4 regions of the Hymenobacter humi genome follow, and region 1 is predicted to be linked to each of the others. Evidence: riboswitches for the same ligand, from Rfam matches in the RefSeq annotation. Region 1 holds a riboswitch; each other region holds the start of a gene.
The links. A riboswitch is a leader RNA that binds a small molecule or an ion and turns the genes downstream of it on or off. The one in region 1 is predicted to bind fluoride.

Region 1 (7,002 bases):
CTTTTCCGGCTTACCACGAGGGGCGCGTAGTGGGCTTGGAACTGAAAGGGGAGGGCTACAAGGGCCAGGCCCCGGAGAGCGAGTTTTCCCGCTCGTTGTGGCTGAGTAAGCTACCCGAAGGCCGGCCCGCCGCGCATATGGTAGTGGCAGAATCTGCGCTCGATGCGTTGTCATACGCGCAACTGCACCCCGGCGAGAAAGCCCTGTATGCGTCCACGGCGGGCGTACTCACTCAAAACAAGATTTTTGAGATGAAGCGCCTGCTCAGCGAGGAACGGATTCCGAGTATCAGGGCTGCCTTCGACAACGACACCCAGGGCCACCACTACGACACGCGCCTACTCGCTGGCTTCGCCAGTGAGCAAAACCCGATGAAAGTAGTCCGGGAGCATAAGCATCTGCTGACCGTCGAAGTCACGGCCACTAACCCGGCCGGGGTGCAGGCGCTGACCAACCACCTCAAAGCATACAACGACCAGACCGCCCGCCAGTACCGCGACCAGGCCGGCGAAACCAACACCCAGGCCGTGAGCCAGACCCTGCGCGACGAGATGATAAGCTCGACGAAGCTAGGCCCCAATACTTATCAGTTTCACGTTCCAATGAACCGCGAGGCGTTGGGGGCATTCAACCAGGGCGCGACGCAAAGCCTAGCCTTTGAGCATAAGATTGAAATCGTCAAGAGCCAGGGCAAGGATTGGAACCAGGACTTGAAGCAGGACCAGATGCAGCAGGTAGTGAAGCGGGAGCTTGGCCCGGTGGACGAAAACCAGTACGGCTTTGGAATGGACCACTGGAAAAATGAGCCCATAGAAGGCGTTGGCAAAATTACCGCGCAGCACCAGGCACAGGCCGAGGCCCGCGAGAGGGAGAGCGACTGCTAACCGTGGAGTTTCGGGAGAGCCGGGATGAAATGTCCCAGCTCAGCACTTTGCAGCAGAACCTAGAGAAAGCGGGCCTGAGCATCGACCATTCGCTACGGTTGGAGGGTGCCCAGCCCCGCGAACTTGCTACCGAACTGACCTTGCGCTACCCGGTTGCTTCGGCCCAGCTCCCGGCCCTGAGTGCCGCCCTCGACGCACTGGCCACGAACCCCAAGGCCACGGTCATTGAGCCGGTGCAGGACCAAACGGAACGCCGGGAACTTGCCACCGCCCAGGAAATCGCACAGCAACAGAAGCGGGCGGAGCAGCAGCAGATACAGCCGAGTAATTCACCCAGTCAAGACCAGGCCCGGCGCGAGTTTATCGACGCGGCCGTGCCAGTGGCGCAATCGCTACGGGAAAACGGCGGAGGATTGCAGGCGGCCTACTTGCAACAGGTAAGCAAAAGCCTGCTCAAACAGCCGGAAATCAAACCACTGGACCAAGAGAATCTAGTTAAGGTACTGGCAAAGATTGACCAGGTGCCGGCTCTCAAAGACAGCCACAGCGTCGGCCAGCTACGCCAGGCCATGCAGGTACTCAATCCCCCAATCAAGCCGGAGCAGACGCAAACGCAGCAGCAGGAGCGCCGCCGCGGCCCCAAGCTTTAGGGTTCTGGTTAGCGGGGGCTGATTCCGCAGCGGGGGATAGGCAACGATGTAATCAGCGGCGTAGCCGGTTGCCGCTACCTGTTGGCCAAAGCATATCAGGCGTTCCCGGAAGCAGAGGCCCCACGGCGTTTGCGAATGCTGGATGCACTTGCTTAGTGCCTGCTTGTAGTCGTTGCCTAGCTCGTACTGGTTACCGTCCTCGTCAAGCACTACCCCGCGCTGCTCGTCATAAGGAAACGTGAATGAGTTGGCGAAAAACCCTTGTACTAACTGCTGGCCATTCGCTACTCGCTGCTGTACATCAGCAAAAAAATCCCATTCGTTTTTCATGATAGACCAGTGTTTGAATCAGTACAGCCCATACCCACGGTTTAACCCGCTAACGCATCAGTTCCGACTATAGGGCTAAAATTAGCATTAAAGCTCAATTCGGCAGCCCCTATATGCAGGAGCAGGGCAGCAGCAGGCGGTGCCGCAGGAACCCGAGCCGCCTAACTAGGGTCCCCTCAGGAAACGGAAAAAATCGCACGTTAAGGAAAGCGGGTTTCCGTGCTGCCTCGCCACCGCCGCCTCAACCGCCCTGACCGTTGCTATTTCTTTTCGCCCTCGGGAGGTGCCCATTCACGCCGACGGAGCCCGTGGGAAACGGGCCCGCTGCGGTAGGTTTCGTCCTAAAGACGGCAGTCCTGCGCCTATTACGAGCCGATAGCACCGCTAACTGTTCAACTTCTAACCAGGTAATACAAGCAGTCCGGCCTGATTAGGAACCGGCCTCCCACCAAATGGTTTGTCCCCAAGCAGTGCCCGATAAGTATGCTACCCCAGGGCCGCCAGGTAACACGTTCGATGGCAAATCTCCCGGCCGGAAAGTTTACTCCACAGCGCCACGTAAGCAGTCCTCGCGGCATTTTCTTCGGCCTGCTATCATACCCGGTTTTATTTATCTTTGCACGGCATACGGTGATGGATTTCCACCGCGAACCGCCGGGGCCCGGGTCCTGCGCTGATGATTCCTACTGAAACGGACGGCCACGCGGGCCGCCCGGGTAGCTCATCGTATCGTTCGCTTTCGTGCATCTCGCCCTTCTTTTTGCTGCCCGCGGCCCTGCCGCACCCGCTTTCCCCTTCTTTCCGCTTTTGCGTCCGCACCGGTGGGCCAACGGGCTGGCGTATGCGTGAGCTGCTGCAAGCCCTCGACACGCGCCTGCTGCTGTGGGCCAACGGCCACCACCACCCGCTTGGGGATGCGGTGATGTGGTGGGCCAGCCAAACCTTCACCTGGGTGCCCTTTTATGCCGCGCTGCTGGCGCTGCTGGCCGTGCGCTTTCGCCGCCGGGCGTGGCTGCTGCTGCCGCTGATTGCCGTGCTCCTCCTGCTCAGCGACCAGGTGGCCTCCGGCCTGTTCAAGCCTGGTTTCAGCGGCTGCGGCCCAGCCACGAGCCGGCGCTGGCCGGGCAGCTGCGCTACCTGCACGCCTACCGGGGCGGCACCTACGGCTTCGTGTCTTCGCACGCCAGCAACGTGTTTGCCCTGGCGTTCTACCTCTACTTCACGGCCCGCCGGCAACTTCCCTGGCTGGCCGGGGTGCTGTTTCCCTGGGCCGCGCTGGTGGCCTACAGCCGGGTGTACCTGGGCGTGCACTACCCTTCCGACGTGCTGGTGCCCGTGCTGGTGAGCCTGGTGCTTGCCTACGGGGTGAGCCGGCTGTACGCCTGGGGCGAAGCACGGCTGATGCCGCCCGTTCCGCCCCCACCAGCCTAGCAACGCGGGCCCGTCTCCGGCGGGGTGTCCCCTACGTTTTTCTTTTACCGTTTCCCGCTGTCCGTGTTTCCCTTTTCCATCCCGCGTCGTCTGTTTCTCGTCCTGCTGCTGCTGGCCGTGCCTTCCCTGCTGTTTGCCTGGGGCGCCTGGAGCCACCAGCGCATCAACCGCGCCGCCGTGCTGGCCCTGCCGCCGGAGCTGCGCACGTTCTTTTACAACCACGCCGACTTTGTGACGGAGGAGGCCGTGATGCCCGACGCGCGCAAGTTCGTGTTGCACGACCGGGCCGAGGGGCCGCGCCATTTCATCAACCTCGAAGCATACCCCGTGCCGCTGGACCAGCTGCCCCGCACGGCGGCCGAGGCGCGTAAGCTGTACGATGCGGCCACGCTGGCCAAAAACGGGACGCTGCCCTGGACCATTCAGGAGAACCTGGCGCAACTGACCCAGGCCATGAAAAACGGACGCAAAGACGAAATCCTGTTTCTGGCCGCCGACCTGGGCCACTACCTGGGCGATGCGCAAATGCCCCTGCACACGTCGGCAAACCACGACGGCCAGCTCACGGGCCAGACCGGCATCCACGCCTTCTTTGAAGGGCAGCTGCCCGAGCTGTTCGGCGCGGCCTACCGCTTCGACGTGGGCCCGGCCACGTACCTGCCCGACCCGGTGGCGGAAACCTGGCGTCTGCTGGCCGGGAGCTACGCCAGCGCCGACACGCTGCTGGCCGTGGAGCGGCAGCTGCAGGCCGCGGTGCCCGCAGCCGACCGCTACGAGCACGACGCGCAGGGCGCCATCCGCAAGACCCAGTTTAACGACGACTACCACGCTTCGGCCTACGCCACGCGCTACCACCAGGCCCTGGGCTCTTTCGTTGAGCGCCGGCTGCGGCTGGCCGTGCAGTCCACCGCCAACTTCTGGTTTACGGCCTGGGTGAACGCCGGCCGGCCCGACCTGCGCCGGCTGGACGCGGACTACGCCACGCGCAGCAACGCCCACAACCTGAAACACGAGCTGCGCCTGCTGAAAAAGGGGCGGTGGACCTGAAAACCAACCCGGAATTTTAGCGATGCGCCCCCATGACTGCTCTTTCTACCCTGCCCCTGCTGCCCGGCGGGTTGCCCCTGGATACGTTGCTGATGGTGTGGGGCAGCTGCCTGCTGTTCGGCTTCGTCCTCGGCGTGTACGACCGCCGGCTGGCCGCGCTGGGGCCCAGGCTGCCCTTCTACGTGCTGGGCATCGTCAGCTTTACGGCGTTCTTTCACGTGGTCTACGAGGGCCTGTTTCGCCACCTGGGCGGGGGCACCATCCTGCTCTACGGCCTGGGCAGCCTGCTGGTGGGGCTGCTGCTGGCCGCCGGGGGCTTTGGCTGGCCCGATTGACCTAAACCAAGCCTCTATCTTATCTGCACCTCTTCAGCACGTTTTATGAACCGTTCGGTGTTAGTGATTGGGCTGGGAGGCTTGCTGGGGTCCGTGAGCCGCTACTGGGTGCAGCAGTACTTTCTGCGCTACGTGCCGGTGGGCTTCCCCTGGGCACCTTCCTGGTGAACGTCAGCGGCTGCCTGCTCATCGGCCTGCTGCTGGGCTTCTTTGAGCGGCACACCGCCGCCCGCTGGCCTGGCGGCTGTTTCTGACCACGGGCTTCTGCGGGGGCTTCACCACGTTTTCCACGTTCGCCTACGAGAGCGTGACGCTGGCCCGCACCCACGAACTGCTGCTGCTCTTCGCCTACGCGGCCGGCAGCGTGCTGGTGGGCATGGTGGCCGCCTTCGCCGGGCTGTGGCTGGCGCGGTTTGTTTAATTCCACCCGGGCCTTATCTCCTCTCGCCATGCCGTACCACAAGATTCTGATTTACGCCGATGCCAGCCCGCAGGCCTACCACGCCGCGCGGGCCGGGCTGGACCTGGCCGCCGCCCTCGGCGCGGAGGCGGCTTTCGTGTGCGTGCTGGACGAGGCCCTGGCCATCGGCAACATCGACGCCGGCCAGACCCACCCGGAAGCGGAGGCCTTGCTGCTGGCCCGCGGCGAGGAGCTGCTCGACCAGCTCGCGGCACTGGCCTCGCCCGGGCTGCCGCTCACCCGCTTTCTGCCTTGGGGCTCGCCCGCCGAGCAGGTGCTGGCCACCGTGGAAGCCTGGCCGGCGGACCTGCTGGTGGTCGGCACCCAGGGCCGGCACGGCCTGCTGGGCCTGCTGCTGGGCGGCGCGGCCGAGCACCTGATGGAGCGCGCCCACTGCCCCGTGCTGGTGGTGCCGCTGCGCTAGCCCCCACTTCATTTTATCACGCTGCTAATCCCCCTTTCTGCTGTGGCCTTTCGCCCTCCCCGTCTTGCGCTCTTTCGGCCCGTGCTGGCCATGGACCAGGTCCCCCACCTGCTGTTTCTGGGCCGCTGGCTGCTGATATGCGCCGGCGTGGGCCTGCTGGTGGGCACCGCCTCGGCCGGCTTCCTGCTCGCCCTGGACTGGATTACCACCTGGCGCGAAGCCCACCGGTGGGTTATTGCGCTGCTGCCGGCCGCCGGCTTCGTCATCGGGGCCAGCTACTACTACCTGGGCCAGGGCGTGGTGAAGGGCAACAACCTGCTCATCGACGAGATTCACAACCCCCGTAAGGTCATCCCGCTGCGCATGGCCCCACTCGTGCTCTTCGGCACGCTGGCCACCCACCTGTTCGGCGGCTCGGCGGGCCGGGAGGGCACGGCGGTGCAGATGGGCGGCACCCTGGCCGACCAGCTCACCCGCCTGCTGGGGCTGCGGCCCCGCGACCGCAAGCTGCTGCTCATCGCCGGCATCAGCGCGGGCTTTGCCTCCGTGTTCGGCACGCCGCTGGCCGGGGCCGTGTTCGGGCTGGAAGTGTTTTGATTGGCTCCATTCGCTACGACGCCATCGTGCCGAGCTTTCTGGCCGCCGTGAGCGCCGACCTGGTGACCCGGGCCTGGGGCGTGGGCCACACGCAGTACGTGCAGGCTCGACGCGCCGGCCCTGGCGCCGGTGCCCCTGCTGCTGGCGGTGGGCTGCGGCATCCTGTTCGGGCTCACGGCGCGCGGCTTCGCCGGCCTCACCCACGAAATCACGCGCCTGTTCAAGCGCATCGCCTACCCGCCGCTGCGGCCCGTGGTGGGGGGCGGGCTGGTGGCGCTGGCCGTCTTCGCGCTGGGCACCACCAAGTACATCGGCCTAGGCGTGCCCACCATCGTAGCCGCTTTTCAGGCCCCGCTGCCGCCGCAGGATTTCGTGCTGAAGCTGGTGCTCACGGCCCTCACGCTGGGCTGCGGCTTCAAGGGCGGCGAGGTCACGCCCCTGTTTTTCATTGGCGCGGCGCTGGGCTCGGCCCTGGCCCTGGTGCTGCCGCTGCCGGTGGCGCTGCTGGCGGGCATGGGCTTCGTGGCCGTGTTTGCGGGGGCGGCCAATACGCCGCTGGCCTGCACCTTCATGGGCCTGGAACTCTTCGGCGCCCACGCCGGGGTGTACCTAGCGCTGGCCTGCGCGGCCTCCTACCTGTTTTCGGGCCACTGGGCATCTATTCTTCGCAGGTCATCGGCCACGCCAAGCACCTGCGCCACGGCCGCGAGCAGGGCCGGCAGCTGGGCGAAATCCCCGAACACCGCAAAAATGGGCCGCCCCCAAAGGCGGCCCGCAACCCCACCCCATGAAGCGTCACATTCCCCAACCCCACGTTCCCTACACCGTGCTGCGGCTTTACTTT
Region 2 (7,002 bases), on a different contig from region 1:
TCACCGAGCAGCTGCCGGCGCTGGTGGCCGCCGCCAACTGCATTCCGTGCCTGCTGCCTTTCATCACCAGCCCGTTTCTGACCCGGACGGCCGGCGACCGGCCGGCGGTGGTGCCCAAGGGCTCGACCAATTTCGCCTTCCTGGGCCAGTTCACCGAAATCCCCGACGACGTGGTGTTCACCATCGAATACTCCGTGCGCTCGGCCCAGATGGCGGTGTACGAGCTGCTAAAGCTCGACAAAGCGCCGCCGCCCGTCTACAAAGGCCAGCACGACGTGAAGGTGCTCTACCACGCCATGAAAGCCCTGAACCGTTGAGCCCCCTCCTGCCCCACCTTACCAGCAACCGCCCCGGCTATTCCAACACTTTTCACCTCTCCTTTTCCTCCTGCTTATGACTCCTGCCATTGTTGTACTTACCGACACCCTGACCGCGCCCGACCGCGCCCTGGCCTACGCCACCGAACTGGCCGCGCCGCTGCAGGCCCACGTGGTGCGCGTGCACGCCAACCACGACGAATTCCTTTCGTCCGCTGCCGCTCACTCCTGGGCTTCGTCGCGCCGCCAGGCTGCGCCGGCCCTGCCCACGCAGGTGCAGGTAGCCGAAACATTTCTCACGGGGGCCGCGGCCGAGCTCATACGCCAGCAGGAGCCGGAACTGATGATAATGGCGCGCCCCGACCCGACCGACGAGCTGGAGGAAGCCGTGAGCGCCGCGGCCCTAAACCTGCTGCGCGTTGCGCCTTATCCCCTGCTGCTGGTGCCCACGGCGGGCTGGGGCAACGTTCTGCCGCGCCGGCTGGCCCTGGCCGTGGATGGCCGGGATTTCCACGTTGACCACCATCACGGCATTGTGCGGCAGCTGCTCGAGCGCCTGCCCGCCCGGCTCACCGTCGTGCACGTCACCGACGAGACCAACCCGGACGCCGTGATTGGGCACCGCGCCCAGTTCTCGGTGTGCCACAGCGGCCTGGTGCACGTGCCCGAAGGCAGCCCCCGCAAAATCGTGCATCAGGCCGACGTAGCCGAGGGCATCCTGCAGGGCGCGGCCGAGCTCGACGCCGACCTGCTGGTGCTCATCGTGCGCCACCACCGGCGGCTCGGCAGCCTGTTTGCCAGCAATAGCGTGACGACCCGGGTCATAAACGAAAGCCTGATTCCGGTCCTGCTCCTGCCCTCGCTGGACTAGCCGCCCCACCTCGGCGAGCGCGGGTTGGGCTGAAAAAAACAACTCCTTAAAAGTTGAGCTGGAAAGCTAGAACGAAGTAGAGACGCAACATTTTGCGTCTCGTCGTGTGCACCGCGTGGGTGTCGTTCAACGAAGAGACGCAAAATATTGCGTCTCTACCTCAGTCCAAAAACCAAAAAAACCAAACCCGCTCTTACCCTTTTTTGCGGTGCTCCGGGATTTCGCCCAGCTGCCGGCCCTGCTCTCGTCCAAAGCGCAGGTGCTTGGCGTGCCCGATAACCTGAGCTGAATAAATGCCGGTGTGGCCCGAAAACAGGTAGGCCGCGGCGCACGCCAGCCCCAGGTACACGCCCGCGTGGGCCCCAAAGAGCTCCAGCCCCATGAAGGTGCAGGCCAGCGGGGTATTGGCCGCGCCCGCGAATACCGCCACGAAGCCCATGGCTGCCAGCAGCGCCACCGGCAGCGGCACCACCAGCGCCAGCGCCGAGCCCAGCGCCGCCCCGATAAAGAACAGCGGCGTGACCTCCCCGCCCTTGAAGCCGCAGCCCAGCGTGAGGGCCGTAAGCAGCAGCTTGAGCAGAAAATCCTGCGGCGGCAGCGGAGCCTGAAATGCCGCCACAATGGTGGGGATGCCCAGCCCAATGTACTTAGTGGTGCCCAGCGCGGCCACGGCCAGCGCCACCAGCACGCCGCCCACCACGGGCCGCATCGGCGGATAGGCAATGCGCTTGAAAACGTGCCCGACCTGGTGCGTGAGCGTGGCAAAGCCGCGGGCCGTGAGCCCAAACAAAATGCCGCAGCCTACCGTGAGCAGCAGCCCGCCCGGCGAGATGGGCGGCACCTCCAGCTGCGGGTAAGCCGTGTGGCCCACGCCCCAGGCCTTGGTCACAAGGTCGGCCGCGACGGCCGCCAGGAAGCTCGGCACAATGGCGTCGTAGCGAATTGAGCCAATCAGAAATACTTCGAGCCCAAAAACCGCCCCGGCCAGCGGCGTGCCAAACACCGACGCAAATCCGGCGCTGATGCCCGCAATGAGCAGAATCTTACGGTCGCGGGGCCGCAGCCCCAGAAGGCGCGTGAGCTGGTCGGCCAGCGCGCCGCCCATTTGCACGGCCGTGCCCTCGCGGCCTGCTGAGCCCCCAAACAAGTGCGTGGCCAGCGTGCCAAACAGCACCAGCGGCGCCATGCGCAGCGGAATGGTGGTGCGCGGGTTGTGGATTTCGTCGATGAGCAAGTTGTTGCCTTTCACCACGCTCTGGCCCAGGTAATGGTAGCTGGCCCCGATGATGAAGCCCCCACCGGCAGCAGCCAGATAACCCAGGCGTGACTTTCACGCCAGTCCGTCACCCAATCAAGCGACAGCAGAAAAAACGCCGACGCCGACCCGACCAGCACGCCCACCACCGCGCAAATCAGCAGCCAGCGAAGCAGAAAAACCAGGTACGGCGCCTGCCCCAGCACCTCGAAACGACGACCAAAACCAGAAGAGCCAAATGCCATGAGCAGCGCAGTGAATGACCGAACATACGGCCGCCCCACGGTGGCGGGCGGCCATGGTGTAAGTAGGAGTCATCAGCTCATGGGCCCGGAGGCCCCGGCGGTTCGTGGTGGTACCCCATCACCAGTTGCGGGAGCAAAAGTAGGCGCTTATTGTTCGGCTGCGCAATTGGGGTTGTTGTCGGGCTTGGCCCTGCTTAGAGCAGCTTCAAAGTCGGTGTACTGGTTACGCCTCACCCCCGGCCGGAACCTCACCCCCGGCCCCTCTCCAAAAGAGAGGGGAGCCAAACGAGTGTAGCGCGGACTCTGTAGTCCGCGTCCCCGCGCCGTTTGGGTGTCGTTCGGGTTTCCGCCGGGGACGCGGACTACAGAGTCCGCGCTACAATCTTCCGGCCCCCTCACCCCGGAGATAGGCGGGGGTGAGGCCAATCGAATACACGGACCTTGAATCCGATTAATTGAGCTAAACCAAGTAGCTTCCCAAACGCCGACAGCTACTCGTCCTGGCCTTTGCTGAGCTCGGCTTCCAGGAAATAGGCGCCGCGCCGCACCAGTTGCGTGGTATCGGGCAGGGCCTCGAGCGGGGTGATGGTCACGTCGCCATCCTGGGCCGGGCCGGTCTGCACTTTGTAGCGGCGGAAGCGGTAGCCGCTGGCGCCCCTGCCCTGCCGGGCGAAGATGTAGCTCACCTCTCCGGCCTGAATCACGGCTTCTTCGGGCAGGGTGCGGTGCCGGGCTCCGGCCGTCTGGATGTGGGCGGCCACGTACTGGCCGGGCAGCATACCCGAGGGCTTGTGCAAGTGGGCGTGCACGCGCACCGTGCGGGCATCGTCGTCGAAGGCCTGGCCCACCAGGAATACCTCGGCTTCCTGCTCCTGGGCTACGCCGCTGTTCGGGATTTTGAAGAGCACGCGCTGGCCCTTCTGCACCCGGGCAATGTCTTTCTCGAACACCTTCAGCTCCAGGTGCAGGCCGGTGCGGTCTACTACTTCCACCAGCACGTCCTGGGGGTTCACAAACTGCCCGGGGTTGATGCTCACGGACTTGACGTAGCCGCTGATGGGCGTGGTGAGCGCCACGCTGGGCGTGAGCGAACTGGGCCGCAGGCGCTCGGGCGAGAGGCCCAGCAGGCGCAGGCTGGCCGGCCAGGGAGCGCTCGGTGGCCTGCTCGGTCTGGTACTCGGCCTGGGCCTGCTGCAGCTTGCGCTTGGCGCCCACGTCTTCGGCGTCGAGGGTTTGCTGGCGCTGCAGGTCCTGCCGCAGAAACTGCAGGCGGGCGCGGGCCTGCAGGTATTCCTGCTGCAGCTTGAGGTAGTCGGGGTGGCGCAGCACGGCCACCACAGTGCCTTTGCGCACAAACTGGCCCTGCAGCACCTTCACCTGCTGCACGTAGCCGCCCAGCACCGCGCTGATGGACACGTGGTTTTGCGGGGGCACGTCCACCACGCCGTTGGCCTGCACGTCGGAGGTCATGTTTTTGAGGGTGAAGCCACCCGTCTCGATGCCCGCGGCGGTGTATTGGGCCGGGCTGATGGTGACCTCGCCTGCGTGGGCCGCGGGGGCGGAAGCGGCCACCGGCGCGGCCTCTTTGGCCGGCTCATTTTTGCTCTGGCACGCGGGCAGGCCACCGGCACTCAGCAGCAAAACCACCAGCACCGACCAACTCCTACGCGCGGAGCCGGGAACAACAGACGACTCGCGCGAGGCGAGCGGAAGAAACGAAAACAAGGAAGAATAGCGCATGAAAAGCTGAAATGGAGAGGCCCGAAAGGGCTATTGGTCATCGGTGCCGGCAAGGGCCTGCAGCGCAACGACGAACTCATTGTATTGGCCGGCCTGGTCGAGATAAGCAGCCTGGATTTGCCACGCGGGCTCGGTGTTCACCACGTACGTCACGTAGTCGATGTCGCCGGCCCGGAAGCTTTTTTCGGCGGTGACGAGCATGAGGCGGGCCTGGGGCAGAGCCGTTTTCTCGTAGTAGGTGAGCGAGGCGCGGGCGCGGGCCAGCTGCAGGCGCAGCCCACGCAGTTGGCCCTGCAGGCTGGGCCGTGGCGTAAGTGAGCTGCGCCGTGGCCACCTGCTCGCCGATGCGGGCGGCGGCCACGCGGTTTTTCTGTGCCCCGCCCAGCAGCGGCAGCGACAGCCCCAGCTGCCCCACCTGGTACCCGCCCTCCTGGTTGATGGACTGGTTGAAATAGCCCGCCCGAATGTCGGGCAGGCGGCGCAGGCGCTCCACTTTGGTTTGTTGCTGGCTTACCGTCAGCTCCTGCTGCAGCACGGCCAGCGTGGGGTTGGTGGCGGCGCTAATGCCCGCTGTATCGCCCACAGCCAGTGGGGCCAGCAGGCTGAGCCGTGGTGTCGATGCTGATGGCGGCGCCGGTGTTGAGCAGCGTGCCCAGGCTGCTGGCGCTGCACCAGCAGCTGGGTCTGGAGCGTGGCCAGGCGGTTTTGCAGCTCCTGGGCCCGGGCTGCGGCCGACACCTGCTCGAGGCGGTTGGTTTCGCCGGTGCGGTAGCGGATGCTGGCGGCGCGGGCGGCCCGGCGGTACAGGCTGTCCTGCCGCCGCAGCAGGCGCAGGCGCCGGTAGTCGGTGAGCAGGCGGTAGTAGGCCCCGCTGATGTCCTGCGTGAGCAACCGGCGCTGCAGTCGCACCCGCTGTTCGGCCGTGAGGGTCTGGCCCTCCAAAAGCTTGCGCTGGGCCGCGTACACGCTCGGCAGCGAGGTCTGCTGAATCACGTTGATGCTGCGGTCGTTGAAAGGGCCCTGGATTTGGCCGTACTGCACATCGACCAGCGTGCGGGGCACGTCGTAGCCGGTGCGGCTCAGGGCGCGCTGGCGCTGCACTTCCAGCGTGGAGCTTTGCACGAGCAGGCTTTGCTGCAGGCCCGTTTGCAGGGCCTGGGCCAGGGTGAGCGGGGCGCCCGGAAGGCCGGGCTGTGGGTTGGCGGGCACGGCTTGCGCCCGGGCCGACTGGCTCAATCCGGTAAGAGCCAGGGCCAAGAGCAGCAGACCCGCGAGGCGGCCGGGGCTGACCAGCCGGGGCTCCGGCTCAACCGGCTGCAACTCGGGCTGGGCGTCCTCATCGGTGGGGCTGGGCTCGCCGTCGCGGGTGAAGAGGGTGTAGAGCACCGGCAGCACCACCAGCGTGAGCAAAGTGGCCGAAATCAGCCCCCGATGACCACCGTGGCCAGGGTTTCTGCACCTCGGCGCCGGCCATGTTGGAGAGGGCCATGGGCAGAAAGCCCAGCGAGGCCACCGCCGCCGTGAGCAGCACCGGCCGGAACCGCTCGGCCGTGGCCCGCAGCACCCGCTTGTGCACCGAAACCACGCCGGCCCGGGCAAACTCGTTGACACTGGCAATCAGTACGATGCCGTTGAGCACCGCCACCCCGAACAAGGCAATGAAGCCCACGCCCGCCGAGATGCTGAACGGCATGCCGCGCAGCCACAAGGCCATAATGCCGCCGATGGCCGCCAGCGGGATGCCCGTAAAAATGAGCGCCGCCTGCTTCACCGATTGGAAGGAAAAGTAAAGCAGCAGAAAGATGAGCAGCAGGGCCACCGGCACGGCCACCTGCAGCCGCGCCTTGGCCTGCTGCAGGTTCTCAAACTGGCCGCCGTAGGCAATGGAGTAGCCCGTGGGCAGCTGCAGCTTTTCTTTAAGCTTGAGCTGAATGTCGTCGACCAGGCTTTCCACGTCGCGATTGCGCACGTTCACGCCAATGTTGATGCGGCGGCGGGCATTGTCGCGCGACACCTGCGCCGGGGCGTTGCGGAAGGCCACGGTGGCCACCTCGCCCAGCGGGATTTTTGGCCGCCGGGCAGGTCCACGTACAGGCTGCTGAGGTCGGTGAGGCCGCGGCGCTGCGTGGAGTCGAGGCGCAGCACCAGGTCGAACCGCCGCTCGCCTTCGTACACCTGCCCGGCTACGTCGCCAGCGAAGGAGGCGCGCAGCAGCGTGTTCAGATCGGCCACGTTCAGGCCGTAGCGGGCCAGCTTCTGGCGGTCGTAGGTCACGCGCAGCTGCGGCAGGCCCACCACCTGCTCTACCTTCAGGTCGCCCACCCCGGCCAGGGGCCGGATGAGCGCGGCCACCTGGTTGGCTTTTTCATACAGAATGCCCAGGTCGTCGCCGTAAATCTTGATGCTGATGTCGGACTTCACCCCGCTGATGAGCTCGTTGAAGCGCATCTGAATGGGCTGCTGAAACTCCACGGTGATGCCCGGAATGCCCACCAGCGCCTGCTGCATCTTGTCGGCCAGCTCCTCGCGGGTGCCGGCCGAGGTCCACTCCTTCTGGTCCTTGAGCACCACAAT
Region 3 (7,002 bases), 120 kb from region 1:
CACAGCAGAAAGGGGGATTAGCAGCGTGATAAAATGAAGTGGGGGCTAGCGCAGCGGCACCACCAGCACGGGGCAGTGGGCGCGCTCCATCAGGTGCTCGGCCGCGCCGCCCAGCAGCAGGCCCAGCAGGCCGTGCCGGCCCTGGGTGCCGACCACCAGCAGGTCCGCCGGCCAGGCTTCCACGGTGGCCAGCACCTGCTCGGCGGGCGAGCCCCAAGGCAGAAAGCGGGTGAGCGGCAGCCCGGGCGAGGCCAGTGCCGCGAGCTGGTCGAGCAGCTCCTCGCCGCGGGCCAGCAGCAAGGCCTCCGCTTCCGGGTGGGTCTGGCCGGCGTCGATGTTGCCGATGGCCAGGGCCTCGTCCAGCACGCACACGAAAGCCGCCTCCGCGCCGAGGGCGGCGGCCAGGTCCAGCCCGGCCCGCGCGGCGTGGTAGGCCTGCGGGCTGGCATCGGCGTAAATCAGAATCTTGTGGTACGGCATGGCGAGAGGAGATAAGGCCCGGGTGGAATTAAACAAACCGCGCCAGCCACAGCCCGGCGAAGGCGGCCACCATGCCCACCAGCACGCTGCCGGCCGCGTAGGCGAAGAGCAGCAGCAGTTCGTGGGTGCGGGCCAGCGTCACGCTCTCGTAGGCGAACGTGGAAAACGTGGTGAAGCCCCCGCAGAAGCCCGTGGTCAGAAACAGCCGCCAGGCCAGCGGGGCGGCGGTGTGCCGCTCAAAGAAGCCCAGCAGCAGGCCGATGAGCAGGCAGCCGCTGACGTTCACCAGGAAGGTGCCCAGGGGAAGCCCACCGGCACGTAGCGCAGAAAGTACTGCTGCACCCAGTAGCGGCTCACGGACCCCAGCAAGCCTCCCAGCCCAATCACTAACACCGAACGGTTCATAAAACGTGCTGAAGAGGTGCAGATAAGATAGAGGCTTGGTTTAGGTCAATCGGGCCAGCCAAAGCCCCCGGCGGCCAGCAGCAGCCCCACCAGCAGGCTGCCCAGGCCGTAGAGCAGGATGGTGCCCCCGCCCAGGTGGCGAAACAGGCCCTCGTAGACCACGTGAAAGAACGCCGTAAAGCTGACGATGCCCAGCACGTAGAAGGGCAGCCTGGGCCCCAGCGCGGCCAGCCGGCGGTCGTACACGCCGAGGACGAAGCCGAACAGCAGGCAGCTGCCCCACACCATCAGCAACGTATCCAGGGGCAACCCGCCGGGCAGCAGGGGCAGGGTAGAAAGAGCAGTCATGGGGGCGCATCGCTAAAATTCCGGGTTGGTTTTCAGGTCCACCAGCTGCCCCTTTTTCAGCAGGCGCAGCTCGTGTTTCAGGTTGTGGGCGTTGCTGCGCGTGGCGTAGTCCGCGTCCAGCCGGCGCAGGTCGGGCCGGCCGGCGTTCACCCAGGCCGTAAACCAGAAGTTGGCGGTGGACTGCACGGCCAGCCGCAGCCGGCGCTCAACGAAAGAGCCCAGGGCCTGGTGGTAGCGCGTGGCGTAGGCCGAAGCGTGGTAGTCGTCGTTAAACTGGGTCTTGCGGATGGCGCCCTGCGCGTCGTGCTCGTAGCGGTCGGCTGCGGGCACCGCGGCCTGCAGCTGCCGCTCCACGGCCAGCAGCGTGTCGGCGCTGGCGTAGCTCCCGGCCAGCAGACGCCAGGTTTCCGCCACCGGGTCGGGCAGGTACGTGGCCGGGCCCACGTCGAAGCGGTAGGCCGCGCCGAACAGCTCGGGCAGCTGCCCTTCAAAGAAGGCGTGGATGCCGGTCTGGCCCGTGAGCTGGCCGTCGTGGTTTGCCGACGTGTGCAGGGGCATTTGCGCATCGCCCAGGTAGTGGCCCAGGTCGGCGGCCAGAAACAGGATTTCGTCTTTGCGTCCGTTTTTCATGGCCTGGGTCAGTTGCGCCAGGTTCTCCTGAATGGTCCAGGGCAGCGTCCCGTTTTTGGCCAGCGTGGCCGCATCGTACAGCTTACGCGCCTCGGCCGCCGTGCGGGGCAGCTGGTCCAGCGGCACGGGGTATGCTTCGAGGTTGATGAAATGGCGCGGCCCCTCGGCCCGGTCGTGCAACACGAACTTGCGCGCGTCGGGCATCACGGCCTCCTCCGTCACAAAGTCGGCGTGGTTGTAAAAGAACGTGCGCAGCTCCGGCGGCAGGGCCAGCACGGCGGCGCGGTTGATGCGCTGGTGGCTCCAGGCGCCCCAGGCAAACAGCAGGGAAGGCACGGCCAGCAGCAGCAGGACGAGAAACAGACGACGCGGGATGGAAAAGGGAAACACGGACAGCGGGAAACGGTAAAAGAAAAACGTAGGGGACACCCCGCCGGAGACGGGCCCGCGTTGCTAGGCTGGTGGGGGCGGAACGGGCGGCATCAGCCGTGCTTCGCCCCAGGCGTACAGCCGGCTCACCCCGTAGGCAAGCACCAGGCTCACCAGCACGGGCACCAGCACGTCGGAAGGGTAGTGCACGCCCAGGTATACCCGGCTGTAGGCCACCAGCGCGGCCCAGGGAAACAGCACCCCGGCCAGCCAGGGAAGTTGCCGGCGGGCCGTGAAGTAGAGGTAGAACGCCAGGGCAAACACGTTGCTGGCGTGCGAAGACACGAAGCCGTAGGTGCCGCCCCGGTAGGCGTGCAGGTAGCGCAGCTGCCCGGCCAGCGCCGGCTCGTGGCTGGGCCGCAGCCGCTGAAACCAGGGCTTGAACAGGCCGGAGGCCACCTGGTCGCTGAGCAGGAGGAGCACGGCAATCAGCGGCAGCAGCAGCCACGCCCGGCGGCGAAAGCGCACGGCCAGCAGCGCCAGCAGCGCGGCATAAAAGGGCACCCAGGTGAAGGTTTGGCTGGCCCACCACATCACCGCATCCCCAAGCGGGTGGTGGTGGCCGTTGGCCCACAGCAGCAGGCGCGTGTCGAGGGCTTGCAGCAGCTCACGCATACGCCAGCCCGTTGGCCCACCGGTGCGGACGCAAAAGCGGAAAGAAGGGGAAAGCGGGTGCGGCAGGGCCGCGGGCAGCAAAAAAGAAGGGCGAGATGCACGAAAGCGAACGATACGATGAGCTACCCGGGCGGCCCGCGTGGCCGTCCGTTTCAGTAGGAATCATCAGCGCAGGACCCGGGCCCCGGCGGTTCGCGGTGGAAATCCATCACCGTATGCCGTGCAAAGATAAATAAAACCGGGTATGATAGCAGGCCGAAGAAAATGCCGCTGAGGACTGCTTACGTGGCGCTGTGGAGTAAACTTTCCGGCCGGGAGATTTGCCATCGAACGTGTTACCTGGCGGCCCTGGGGTAGCATACTTATCGGGCACTGCTTGGGGACAAACCATTTGGTGGGAGGCCGGTTCCTAATCAGGCCGGACTGCTTGTATTACCTGGTTAGAAGTTGAACAGTTAGCGGTGCTATCGGCTCGTAATAGGCGCAGGACTGCCGTCTTTAGGACGAAACCTACCGCAGCGGGCCCGTTTCCCACGGGCTCCGTCGGCGTGAATGGGCACCTCCCGAGGGCGAAAAGAAATAGCAACGGTCAGGGCGGTTGAGGCGGCGGTGGCGAGGCAGCACGGAAACCCGCTTTCCTTAACGTGCGATTTTTTCCGTTTCCTGAGGGGACCCTAGTTAGGCGGCTCGGGTTCCTGCGGCACCGCCTGCTGCTGCCCTGCTCCTGCATATAGGGGCTGCCGAATTGAGCTTTAATGCTAATTTTAGCCCTATAGTCGGAACTGATGCGTTAGCGGGTTAAACCGTGGGTATGGGCTGTACTGATTCAAACACTGGTCTATCATGAAAAACGAATGGGATTTTTTTGCTGATGTACAGCAGCGAGTAGCGAATGGCCAGCAGTTAGTACAAGGGTTTTTCGCCAACTCATTCACGTTTCCTTATGACGAGCAGCGCGGGGTAGTGCTTGACGAGGACGGTAACCAGTACGAGCTAGGCAACGACTACAAGCAGGCACTAAGCAAGTGCATCCAGCATTCGCAAACGCCGTGGGGCCTCTGCTTCCGGGAACGCCTGATATGCTTTGGCCAACAGGTAGCGGCAACCGGCTACGCCGCTGATTACATCGTTGCCTATCCCCCGCTGCGGAATCAGCCCCCGCTAACCAGAACCCTAAAGCTTGGGGCCGCGGCGGCGCTCCTGCTGCTGCGTTTGCGTCTGCTCCGGCTTGATTGGGGGATTGAGTACCTGCATGGCCTGGCGTAGCTGGCCGACGCTGTGGCTGTCTTTGAGAGCCGGCACCTGGTCAATCTTTGCCAGTACCTTAACTAGATTCTCTTGGTCCAGTGGTTTGATTTCCGGCTGTTTGAGCAGGCTTTTGCTTACCTGTTGCAAGTAGGCCGCCTGCAATCCTCCGCCGTTTTCCCGTAGCGATTGCGCCACTGGCACGGCCGCGTCGATAAACTCGCGCCGGGCCTGGTCTTGACTGGGTGAATTACTCGGCTGTATCTGCTGCTGCTCCGCCCGCTTCTGTTGCTGTGCGATTTCCTGGGCGGTGGCAAGTTCCCGGCGTTCCGTTTGGTCCTGCACCGGCTCAATGACCGTGGCCTTGGGGTTCGTGGCCAGTGCGTCGAGGGCGGCACTCAGGGCCGGGAGCTGGGCCGAAGCAACCGGGTAGCGCAAGGTCAGTTCGGTAGCAAGTTCGCGGGGCTGGGCACCCTCCAACCGTAGCGAATGGTCGATGCTCAGGCCCGCTTTCTCTAGGTTCTGCTGCAAAGTGCTGAGCTGGGACATTTCATCCCGGCTCTCCCGAAACTCCACGGTTAGCAGTCGCTCTCCCCTCTCGCGGGCCTCGGCCTGTGCCTGGTGCTGCGCGGTAATTTTGCCAACGCCTTCTATGGGCTCATTTTTCCAGTGGTCCATTCCAAAGCCGTACTGGTTTTCGTCCACCGGGCCAAGCTCCCGCTTCACTACCTGCTGCATCTGGTCCTGCTTCAAGTCCTGGTTCCAATCCTTGCCCTGGCTCTTGACGATTTCAATCTTATGCTCAAAGGCTAGGCTTTGCGTCGCGCCCTGGTTGAATGCCCCCAACGCCTCGCGGTTCATTGGAACGTGAAACTGATAAGTATTGGGGCCTAGCTTCGTCGAGCTTATCATCTCGTCGCGCAGGGTCTGGCTCACGGCCTGGGTGTTGGTTTCGCCGGCCTGGTCGCGGTACTGGCGGGCGGTCTGGTCGTTGTATGCTTTGAGGTGGTTGGTCAGCGCCTGCACCCCGGCCGGGTTAGTGGCCGTGACTTCGACGGTCAGCAGATGCTTATGCTCCCGGACTACTTTCATCGGGTTTTGCTCACTGGCGAAGCCAGCGAGTAGGCGCGTGTCGTAGTGGTGGCCCTGGGTGTCGTTGTCGAAGGCAGCCCTGATACTCGGAATCCGTTCCTCGCTGAGCAGGCGCTTCATCTCAAAAATCTTGTTTTGAGTGAGTACGCCCGCCGTGGACGCATACAGGGCTTTCTCGCCGGGGTGCAGTTGCGCGTATGACAACGCATCGAGCGCAGATTCTGCCACTACCATATGCGCGGCGGGCCGGCCTTCGGGTAGCTTACTCAGCCACAACGAGCGGGAAAACTCGCTCTCCGGGGCCTGGCCCTTGTAGCCCTCCCCTTTCAGTTCCAAGCCCACTACGCGCCCCTCGTGGTAAGCCGGAAAAGCTGTGTTTACGAATGTCTTAGCCGGCATTCCTTCCTTCTGCACGGTGTGCAGCTGGTTTAGGATTCGACCGGCAAACTGCGGATTTTGTATCGTGCTTCTGGTAATACCTCGGCTTTCCAAGTAGGCGGTATTTTCCAGCGGCCGGCAGTCTTTGGTGTAGATGCTGTGGAATTTCTCGCCGGGTGCAGTTATGCTGATGGGAGGTAATTCCAGCTTGGGCCGCTGGTCTTCGGGCAAGTTCAGGTAGGCCCGGAAATGGTCGTTCACAGTCTGCCAGACGTTGCGGCCGGGTTGCTGGTCGATGCCCACGATGCGGCCGGAGTTCACCCGGTTTTTCATCCAGTCGATGACACTGCCTTTGTCGCGGTCATCGTGACTGTTAAAGTACATCCAATCGTTACCCCGCCCTTTGAAAACCACAAGCGTATCATCCCCCTCGAAAACGTGCCATTTGCCTTTGCCTAAGTCCTCCCCTTTTTTGAGGTTATAGCCGTAGTGGGTCAGCAGTTCGGGGAGTTCTACTTGCTCCTTGATTTTCTGAAAAGTCAGGTCGTGTTCCATGATGGTGCAATAGGTGGGCTAGGGTGAAGGGGAAAAGATAGAAGCCCGAAAAACACATTTTCGGGCTTCTACGAGGGCAAAACGGCCTACTGCGGCCGGCACTTTAGAGGCGCGGTCCGCGCTGCACTTTAGGAGCTTCCACCTTCGGCGCTTCCACGGTTACGGCCTGGGTGGTGCCTTTTACCGTCTGCTCGGCGCGGGTGCTCTGGCCTTGCTGCAACTCGTGCGCGGCGGGCCGGACTTCGATACACGCCTTGGCGGCGTTTACCTGCACGGTTCCATCGAACTTTCTACCTCCGTCGGCGCTGGCCATGTTAGACAAGTCCACGGCCTTCCCTTCTTTCAGGTCGTGGCTCTGCTCTTTCGTTAGCTTAACTCCGGCGATGGTGTCATGCAAAGTAACTTTGTTCTCTGGCAGAATGACAACTTTGTTCATGGCTTTATCCACTGAAACGTAGCCGTTGTACTCCTGGCCCTTCTCGTCCTTGAGGCCGCGAATGAGGCCCGCGTTACCCTCGGTTTCGAGCTTCTGGCGCTGCTCCGGGGTGAAGGGCTGTCCGCCAATTTCGTTCGGGATAACGAGCTTCTCCTGGGGCAATTCAATTTTTAGGGTGGCCGTGCCGTCGGCCTCGCGGTGCAGCACCATTTTACCCTCAAACTTCACGGCTTCCTGCCCATCCTTGCCCGCTACCTGCATAGATAGCAGGTCGGTTTTCTCGCCGCTCAGCAGCTTTTGAAGCTGGCCCTTCTGCTCTAGGTCAGCGGTGCTCAGGCCAAGCGAAGCCAGCACTTTTTGCGGCACGTCGGCCGCTTGAAACAAGGTCG
Region 4 (7,002 bases), 110 kb from region 1:
GCCGGCTTTCTGGAGCGCAACCAGGCCTTGCTGGCGCAGGTGCGCGTGCTGCTGCGCGACAGCGACAACGCGGAACCGCTTCGGTAGCCGGCACTCCTAACTGATTTGGTGGTGTCGCTGCCCGACAAGCGGCTAGCTTATCCCCCGATTGGCTTTTCTTCGGTTCGGACCAGTGCCAGGTACCCCGCTACGCCCAGCGCCACGGCGGCCGCCAGCCCGAACGTAAGGCCCGGCCCGCGAAACTGCCAGAGCAAGCCCGCGCCGGCGCTGGCCCCGAGAGCAGCCAGGCTGCTCAGCCCACCTAACGTACCCAAAGCCGCCCCGGTATCGGCCCGAGCGCACAGCGTGCTGACCCAGGCCTTGCCCACGCCCTCGGTAGCGGCGGCGTACAGGCCATACAAGCCAAAGAGCACCGCGAAGGCCCAGCCTTCGCGCACGAACGCCATGCCGCCGTACACCCCCGCAAACACCAGCAAGCCGGCGGCCAGCAGCCGGCGCGGCCCGAGGCGGTCGGCCAGGTAGCCCAGGGGCCACGCGCTGAGCACGTACGTGACGTTGTAGAGAATGTAGAGGCCGATGACGGCCGTAGCCGACAGGCCGCGCTGCCGGGCCAGCAGCAGCAAAAAGGCATCGGAGCTGTTGAACAAGGCAAACACCAGCAGCCCGCCCACCACCCGCCGGTAAGGCAGTGGCGCGGCCCGCCAGTAGCGAAACGAGGCCCAGAACGGCACCACCGGCCGCCCCGACGGCACGGCCCGCCGCTCGCGCAGTGCCAGGGTGAGGCCCACCGCCAGCACGCCCGGCACGAAGGCCCACAGAAACAGCGGCCGGTACTGCCCCGGATGCGCCGCCAGCCAGCCCAGTGCCGCGAGCGGGCCAAACACCGCGCCCAGCGTGTCCATGGAACGGTGAAAGCCGAACACCTTGCCCCGGTCGGCGGGCGTGGTTTCGTCGGCGAGCAGGGCGTCGCGCGCGCCGGTGCGCAGGCCCTTGCCCAGCCGGTCCACGGTGCGGGCCAGGAGCACCCCGGCCGGGGTGGCCAGTACCGCCAGCAGCGGCTTGGACAGGGCGCTTAGCCCATAGCCCCACTGCACAAAGGGCACGCGCCGCCCCAGCCGGTCCGACCATTGGCCGAAATAGCCCTTGCTCAAGCCGGCCACGGCTTCGGCCACGCCTTCGAGCAGGCCAATGAAAAACACCGAAAAGCCGATGGATTGCAGGTACAGCGGCATCACCGGGTAGAGCATCTCACTGGCCAGGTCCGTGAACAGGCTGATGAGCGAGAGCAGCCACACGGCGCGGGTCAGGTAGCGGAAACGGGACATCGGGGCGGTGGGGAAAGGTGAAGCAAGCCGTGGCCCCTGGCAGCATAGCAGGGGCCGGGGCTGGACTTAGGGTAGGACGGCCACCTGCTGGCTGAGCAGGAAGACGTCGGGTTTTATCAGGGCGACACTGGATTCGAGCTGGTCGTAAAAATTGGCCCGGATGCGCAGCTCGCTGGCTTTGTAGGTGCCGCCCGGCCCGAAGAGCAGGCGGAGCAGGCGCTGCTTATCCGCCTCGTCCTTGGCCCCGAGTTCGCCGGTGGTCTGCCAGCGTTGCAGCAGCGTTTGGCGCGGGGAAAGCGCGGCCGGGGCGTCGGGGTGGGGCTGGTTCAGGTGGGCCCACACGGCGGTAGGAAACACCGGCGTCGCGGCCGGACCGCGGCCAACGGCGGCCAACGCATTGCGGCGGTGCCGGAAATCCACGCTCGCTTCCGACGTGCGCAAGGTGAGCAGCCCAAGCGTGGCCCCGGCCAGGCCAAAGGCAATGCCGATGGGCCGGTACAGCGACTTGCGCACTTCCAGCAGCGACATCACCCCCGTGACGACCGTGCCCAGGGCCCCGAGCAGAATGGAAAGCAGCGTGAAGGTGCGCACCCGGCTGCTGGCGCGGTCCAGCAGGTAGTCGGCAATCTGGTCGGCCCGCTCTTCCTCGCAGTCCAGCTCGGCGGCGGTGCTGCTCACGGCCAGCGCCAACGCGCTGAGCTGCTCACCCACCCGCTGCCGCTCGCCCAGCCGGGCCAGGGAGCCCACCGGCGCGGCCGCCAGGCGGTGAAGGGCCGGCAGCAGGCCGAAGCGGTTGGCCGCTTCCAGCGCGGGGGCGTGAATTGGCCCCGCAAGAGGGTGTCGGCCAGCACTTGTTCGGGCGGCAGGACCCGACCCGGCAGGGGCATGGTCGCGGGGGAGGCGGGGGCGCATTCGACCTCGGCCCGCCGGCTGCCCTGGGCACGGGCTTCGCCAATTTTTGCCACCGCGCAGCCGTTTAACCAGAGGGCCAGGCTCAGACCGGCCAGCCAGGCGCCCCGGCGCTTTGAAAAGGACGTTGAGTGGATGAGGGATTTCATGGGCTACAAGGTACTGGTGCTGGTCAACGGGCGGCGGGCCTTGGTGTTTACCTCGGCGGGGACATTTCTAATTCGCAGGTTTATGATATCTTCGGCCCACAGTATTCGGTGATGGATTTCCACCGCGAACCGCCCAAGTCCCGGCTTGGCGCTGATGATTCCTACCTAGCTGGGGGCCCGTCCGGGCTCCCGGGGTAGTTTTCCTGTTCGCGCCTCGCCATGCTGCCTTCCCCCGCCGTCTTACGTTTGTTGCACTCGCTGCGGGCCGCGGGCCGGCACCACGCCCAACGCTGGGGCTGGAAAGCCCGCGGCTGGGGCTGGTGGGTCCGCCTCGCGGCCTGGCCCCGGCTGGTGGCGTGGCTGGGGCCGCCCGCCCCCGCCGACTACGCCAGTACCCGGCTCGGCCTCACCCGCCAAGACAAGCGGCGGGCACTGCTCTACCCGTGGCGGCTCGCCGCGGCCATGGTCCTCTGGCATGTCGCCCTGGTGCTGGTGCTGCTCAGCCTTTCGCCCTGGCCCATCCCCCGGTGCAGGTGCTCAGCTGGGCGGCCCCGCACCTGCGCCTGGCGTGGCTGGTCCTGCTGCTGGCCAGCGTGCTGGAACCGGACCACGACGACTGGCCCGCCGCACGCGCGGCGCTGCTCTTGCTGCCGCTGCCCGGTCTGGTGCTCTAAAGCGGAGGCTTACGCGGGTATTCCGGCCCCACGGCCCACCCTTGAGGCGGTGCCCGCTACTTCGCTACGCGGTAGACTCGGAGGAAGCCACCTTTCCAGCCCCTTCCGGGGTGGCCAGAAAGTACGCGTCCAGGGCCGCCGAGTACAGCGAGGTGCCCGCCCCCGGCACCGTGGGCAGCAGCTGCAGCACCTGGTAGCGGTCGGGGGCCTGCTGCTGCACCACGGCGATGCTGCCGGCGCCGCAGGAGATGTAGAGCCGGGCCCGGCGGGCGTCGTAGTAGATGCCGTCGGCTTCGGCCGGGATGGGCAGGCTGGCCACGCGCCGCCCGTCCGGGGTTGAATACACCACCAGCGCCCCGGCGCGCAGGCCACAAACAGCCGGTGGTGCCCCCGGTCCAGCGCCATGGGAATATTTTGGGTGGCGCCCGTAACGGGCCACACCGCCGTTTGCTTGCCGGTGCTGCGGTCGATGACTTCCACCTGATTCAGGGCCGGCTCGTTCACGTAGATAAGGGGGCCGTCCAGCTCAAACTGCTTGGCGTAGCCGGCCAGCGGAATCTCGCCGACCTTCACGTTGCGGGCCACGTCAATCAGGCCCAGGGCTCCGAAGCTTTTGCCCACGCCCACCACGAGCTGCCGGGTCAGGCTGTCGTAGCGCAGGTTGTTGCAGGCCTCGCGGAAGGCGTAGGAGCGTACTTTCTGGTAGGTCGTGCCGTCCAGCTCCGTCACGCGGCCGTCGCCCCCGGTCGAGACGAACAGGCGGTTGCCTTCGGGCCGGTACACCACCCACTTGGGCTCGTTGAAGCCGGGCAGGCTGGCCAGCGGCTGGCCGCGGCGCACGTCAATGACTTCCACGGTGTGGTGGTCTTCGGCAGCTACGAACAGCCGCTGGCCGGCCACGTCCAGGGCCATGAGGTCAAAGCCGCCTTTCACGTGCGGCAGGGGTACGGTGCGTTCCAGCGTCAGCAGCGGCGCGGCGCGGGGCGAAAGTGCGGCGGCCTGTTGGGCTTTGTTATCGGAGTGGCAGGCCCCGGCCAGCAGCAGCAGTGTTCCCGCGCCGACGAAGAACTCCAAACGTGCGTTATTCATAAGGAAAAATCAATAAATCAGCCGCGCTCGGCCAGCTCCTGGGCGGCGCTGCGGCGGTGGTAAATCAGGCGCATGCCGCTGGGCAGCACAAAGAGCAGCAGCGGCAGCGCCACCAGAAAGCCGCCAATGACCGACACGGCCAGCGGCTGCTGCATCTGCGCACCCAGGCCAATGCCCAGGGCCAGCGGCATCAGGGCCAGGATGGCGCCGATTGCCGTCATTAGCTTGGGGCGGATGCGCAGGGCAATGGCGAAGCGGATGGCCTGGTCCACGTCGCCGCCCTCGCGCAGGCTGGCGTAGAACTGATTGACGGTGAAAATGGCGTTTTCGGCGATGATGCCCACAATCATGATGATGCCCGTGTAGGAGCTTACGTTCAGCGGGATGCCGGTGAAAAACAGGCCCAGCAGGCAGCCCGTGATGCCCATCACCGAGATGAAGAGGATGAGCAGCGAAATCAGCCACTCCCGGAACAGGAACAGCAGCACGGTGAACACCAGCAGCGAGGCGGTGAGCAGAATCAGCTCCAGCTCCCGGAACGAGGACTGCTGCTCGGCGTAGGCCCCGCCGTAGACCACGGTGTAGCCCGGCGGCAGGGGCAGCTGCTGGCCCAGGCGCTGCTGCAGCTCCTTAATCGTGCTGCCCAAATCCCGGCCGTTGAGGCGGGCGGTGAGCACCACGGCCGACTTGAGGTTTTCGCGGCGCAAATCCACCTCGCCGGCTTCCACGTCGATGGCCGTGAAGAAGGCCAGCGGCTTGGCCGTGCCGTCGGGCAGGAAGATGAGCTGCTTTTGAGCTGCTCCAGGGAGTTCTGGCGGAAGTCCACGAAGCGCAGCAGCACGGTGCGCATCTGCTCGCCGTCCTGCACCTGGCCCACCTGCACGCCGCCGAGCATGGCGCTCTGGGCGGGCGAGACGTTGCCCTGGCTGGCCCCGATGCCCACCAGCGGCACCCCGCCGGTGAGGGCGTTGAGCTGGGTTTGGAAGTCGGTGGGCGTGAGCTTGAACTGGGCCAGCTTGGCCAAATCCGGCCGGAAGATGATGCCGGGGCCGGCCACCACCAGCCCGTCCTCGACGTCGGCCACGCCAGGCGTCTTTTCCAGCACCTGCCCGGCCTGGCGGGCCAGCTTTTCGAGGGTGGCCTGGTTGTCGCCGAAAATCTTGATTTCGATGGGGCTGGGCGTGCTCATCAAGTCACCCAACAGGTCGGCGATGCGCTGGCCGAAGTCGATGGTGAGCGCGGGCTGGGTGGCGTTGATGCGCTGGCGCAGCTGGTTGATGACCTGCGGGGTGGTGAGCTTATGGTCGGTTTTGAGCTGGATGGAGTAGTCGCCGTAGTTGGCCGGCACCGTGCGGAAGGCCATGCGGATGCCGGTGCGGCGCGAGTAGCTTTCCACGTCGGGGTGGGCGATGATGATTTTCTCGGCCTGGCGCAGCATGCGGTCGGTTTCCTCCAGCGAGGTGCCCGGCGGCGAGTAGTAGTCGAGCACGATGGTGCCCTCGTCGAGGTCGGGCAAAAAGCCGGTTTCGAGCTTGCCCGACACCAGGTAGGCCCCGCCGGCCAGCACCACCACGAACAAAATGGCCAGCACCGGCCGGGCAAAGAGCCCGGTGAGCCAGCTCAGCTTTTCGGCCTGCTCCTGGGCCGCGTTGTGGGCGTGGGCCTGCTTGCCGGCCCGGTAGCCGATGAGCAGGTGCAGCACCGGCAGCAGCAGCCAGGTCACCAAAAACGAGCAGACCATGGTAATCTGCATCGTGTCGGACAGCTCCTTGAAGAAGCTGCCCGCCAGCCCGCTCATCAGCCGGAAGGGGAAGTGGATGACGATGGTGCTCAGCGAGGAGGCCACCATGGCCGGAAACAGGTCGCGGATGGCCTCGCGCACCACCCGGAACTTGCTTTCCTCGGGGTTCTCCTCGTGCACCCGGTATATCTGCTCGATGATGACGATGGCGTCGTCGATAATCAGGCCAACCGAGGCCGCGATGGCGCCCAGCGACATGATGTTGATGGTGATGCCCACCAGGTAAAGCACCAGCAGCGTGAAGCAGACCGTGACCGGGATGGTGAGCAGCACCACCAGGCTGGCCCGCCAGGAGCGCAGAAACACTATCATCACCAGGATGGCCAGCGCCAGGCCTTCGAGGATGCTGTGCACCACGCTGGTGATGCTGTCGCCGACAAACGCCGACTGGTCGTAGTAGGGCTTGAGCTTCATGCCCGGCGGCAGCAGGCGCTGCACCTCTTCGGCCTTGACGTGGGCGTCGCGGGCGAAGTTCACGAGGTTGGTGCCCTGCTGCTTCACCAGGTCCACCAGCACGGCGTCGTGGCCGTTGGCGTTGATGATGACGAACTCCTGCTGCTCCTGCACGTCCACGCGGGCCACGTCGCGCAGGTGCACCACGCGGCCGGCGTCGGCGCGCACCACCACGTTTTCCAGGTCGCGCACATCGGCCAGGCGGGTGTCAGTCAGCGTGAGATAGAGCCGGCGGAAGTTGGCCAGGTTGCCGTTGCTAAGCACGAAGTTGGTGTTGGCGAAGGCCGTGAGCAGCTGGCCCGGCGGGATGCCCAGGGCCGTGAGCTTCACCGGGTCGGGAATGACGACGTACTCCTTGGCCTTGCCGCCGCGCACCACCACGTTGGAGGCGCCGGGCACCTGCGAAAACAAGGGCCGGGCCACCAGGTTGGCCGCGTCGCGCAGGGCAATGGGCGAGCGGGAGCTGCTTTCCAGCGTGTAGCCCAGCACCGGAAACAGCGACTGGTTCATGGCCTCGGTGGAGATGGTCACGCCCGCCGGCAGCAGCCCCTTGATTTCGTTGATGCGGCTTTCGAGCCTGCGTTTTGGTGGCGTACACGTCC

Region 2: another riboswitch for fluoride. It lies ahead of ACFQT0_RS09505 (hypothetical protein); the one in region 1 lies ahead of ACFQT0_RS28765 (phosphatase PAP2 family protein).
Region 3: another riboswitch for fluoride. It lies ahead of ACFQT0_RS27950 (phosphatase PAP2 family protein); the one in region 1 lies ahead of ACFQT0_RS28765 (phosphatase PAP2 family protein).
Region 4: another riboswitch for fluoride. It lies ahead of ACFQT0_RS28005 (hypothetical protein); the one in region 1 lies ahead of ACFQT0_RS28765 (phosphatase PAP2 family protein).

The regions. Positions count from the first base shown of each region.
Region 1 covers NZ_JBHTEK010000004.1:146,304-153,305, forward strand. Annotated here, with positions in the region: gene ACFQT0_RS28755 (toprim domain-containing protein) at 1-884, shown strand, start outside; gene ACFQT0_RS28760 (hypothetical protein) at 914-1,534, shown strand; fluoride riboswitch at 2,485-2,557, shown strand; gene ACFQT0_RS28765 (phosphatase PAP2 family protein) at 2,873-3,295, shown strand; gene ACFQT0_RS28770 (zinc dependent phospholipase C family protein) at 3,359-4,342, shown strand; gene ACFQT0_RS28775 (hypothetical protein) at 4,375-4,677, shown strand; gene ACFQT0_RS28780 (hypothetical protein) at 4,723-4,845, shown strand; gene ACFQT0_RS28785 (fluoride efflux transporter FluC) at 4,928-5,098, shown strand; gene ACFQT0_RS28790 (universal stress protein) at 5,127-5,561, shown strand; partial or broken gene ACFQT0_RS28795 (chloride channel protein) at 5,652-7,002, shown strand, end outside.
Region 2 covers NZ_JBHTEK010000001.1:1,664,818-1,671,819, reverse strand. Annotated here, with positions in the region: partial or broken gene ACFQT0_RS09520 (oleate hydratase) at 1-317, shown strand, start outside; gene ACFQT0_RS09515 (universal stress protein) at 394-1,188, shown strand; gene ACFQT0_RS09510 (chloride channel protein) at 1,382-2,437, opposite strand; gene ACFQT0_RS09505 (hypothetical protein) at 2,434-2,688, opposite strand; fluoride riboswitch at 2,745-2,820, opposite strand; gene ACFQT0_RS09500 (efflux RND transporter periplasmic adaptor subunit) at 3,180-3,791, opposite strand; partial or broken gene ACFQT0_RS09495 (efflux RND transporter periplasmic adaptor subunit) at 3,928-4,158, opposite strand; gene ACFQT0_RS09490 (hypothetical protein) at 4,097-4,423, shown strand; gene ACFQT0_RS09485 (TolC family protein) at 4,505-5,011, opposite strand; gene ACFQT0_RS09480 (TolC family protein) at 4,945-5,838, opposite strand; partial or broken gene ACFQT0_RS09475 (efflux RND transporter permease subunit) at 5,765-7,002, opposite strand, start outside.
Region 3 covers NZ_JBHTEK010000004.1:28,116-35,117, reverse strand. Annotated here, with positions in the region: gene ACFQT0_RS27975 (universal stress protein) at 46-480, opposite strand; gene ACFQT0_RS27970 (fluoride efflux transporter FluC) at 509-766, opposite strand; gene ACFQT0_RS27965 (hypothetical protein) at 763-885, opposite strand; gene ACFQT0_RS27960 (hypothetical protein) at 931-1,233, opposite strand; gene ACFQT0_RS27955 (zinc dependent phospholipase C family protein) at 1,246-2,253, opposite strand; gene ACFQT0_RS27950 (phosphatase PAP2 family protein) at 2,317-2,907, opposite strand; fluoride riboswitch at 3,057-3,129, opposite strand; gene ACFQT0_RS27945 (toprim domain-containing protein) at 4,081-6,177, opposite strand; gene ACFQT0_RS27940 (DUF3945 domain-containing protein) at 6,281-7,002, opposite strand, start outside.
Region 4 covers NZ_JBHTEK010000004.1:36,744-43,745, forward strand. Annotated here, with positions in the region: gene ACFQT0_RS27990 (DUF190 domain-containing protein) at 1-87, shown strand, start outside; gene ACFQT0_RS27995 (MFS transporter) at 138-1,325, opposite strand; gene ACFQT0_RS28000 (hypothetical protein) at 1,392-2,237, opposite strand; fluoride riboswitch at 2,482-2,554, shown strand; gene ACFQT0_RS28005 (hypothetical protein) at 2,704-3,057, shown strand; gene ACFQT0_RS28010 (YncE family protein) at 3,067-4,146, opposite strand; gene ACFQT0_RS28015 (efflux RND transporter permease subunit) at 4,164-4,928, opposite strand; partial or broken gene ACFQT0_RS28020 (efflux RND transporter permease subunit) at 5,159-6,910, opposite strand; partial or broken gene ACFQT0_RS28025 (efflux RND transporter permease subunit) at 6,984-7,002, opposite strand, start outside.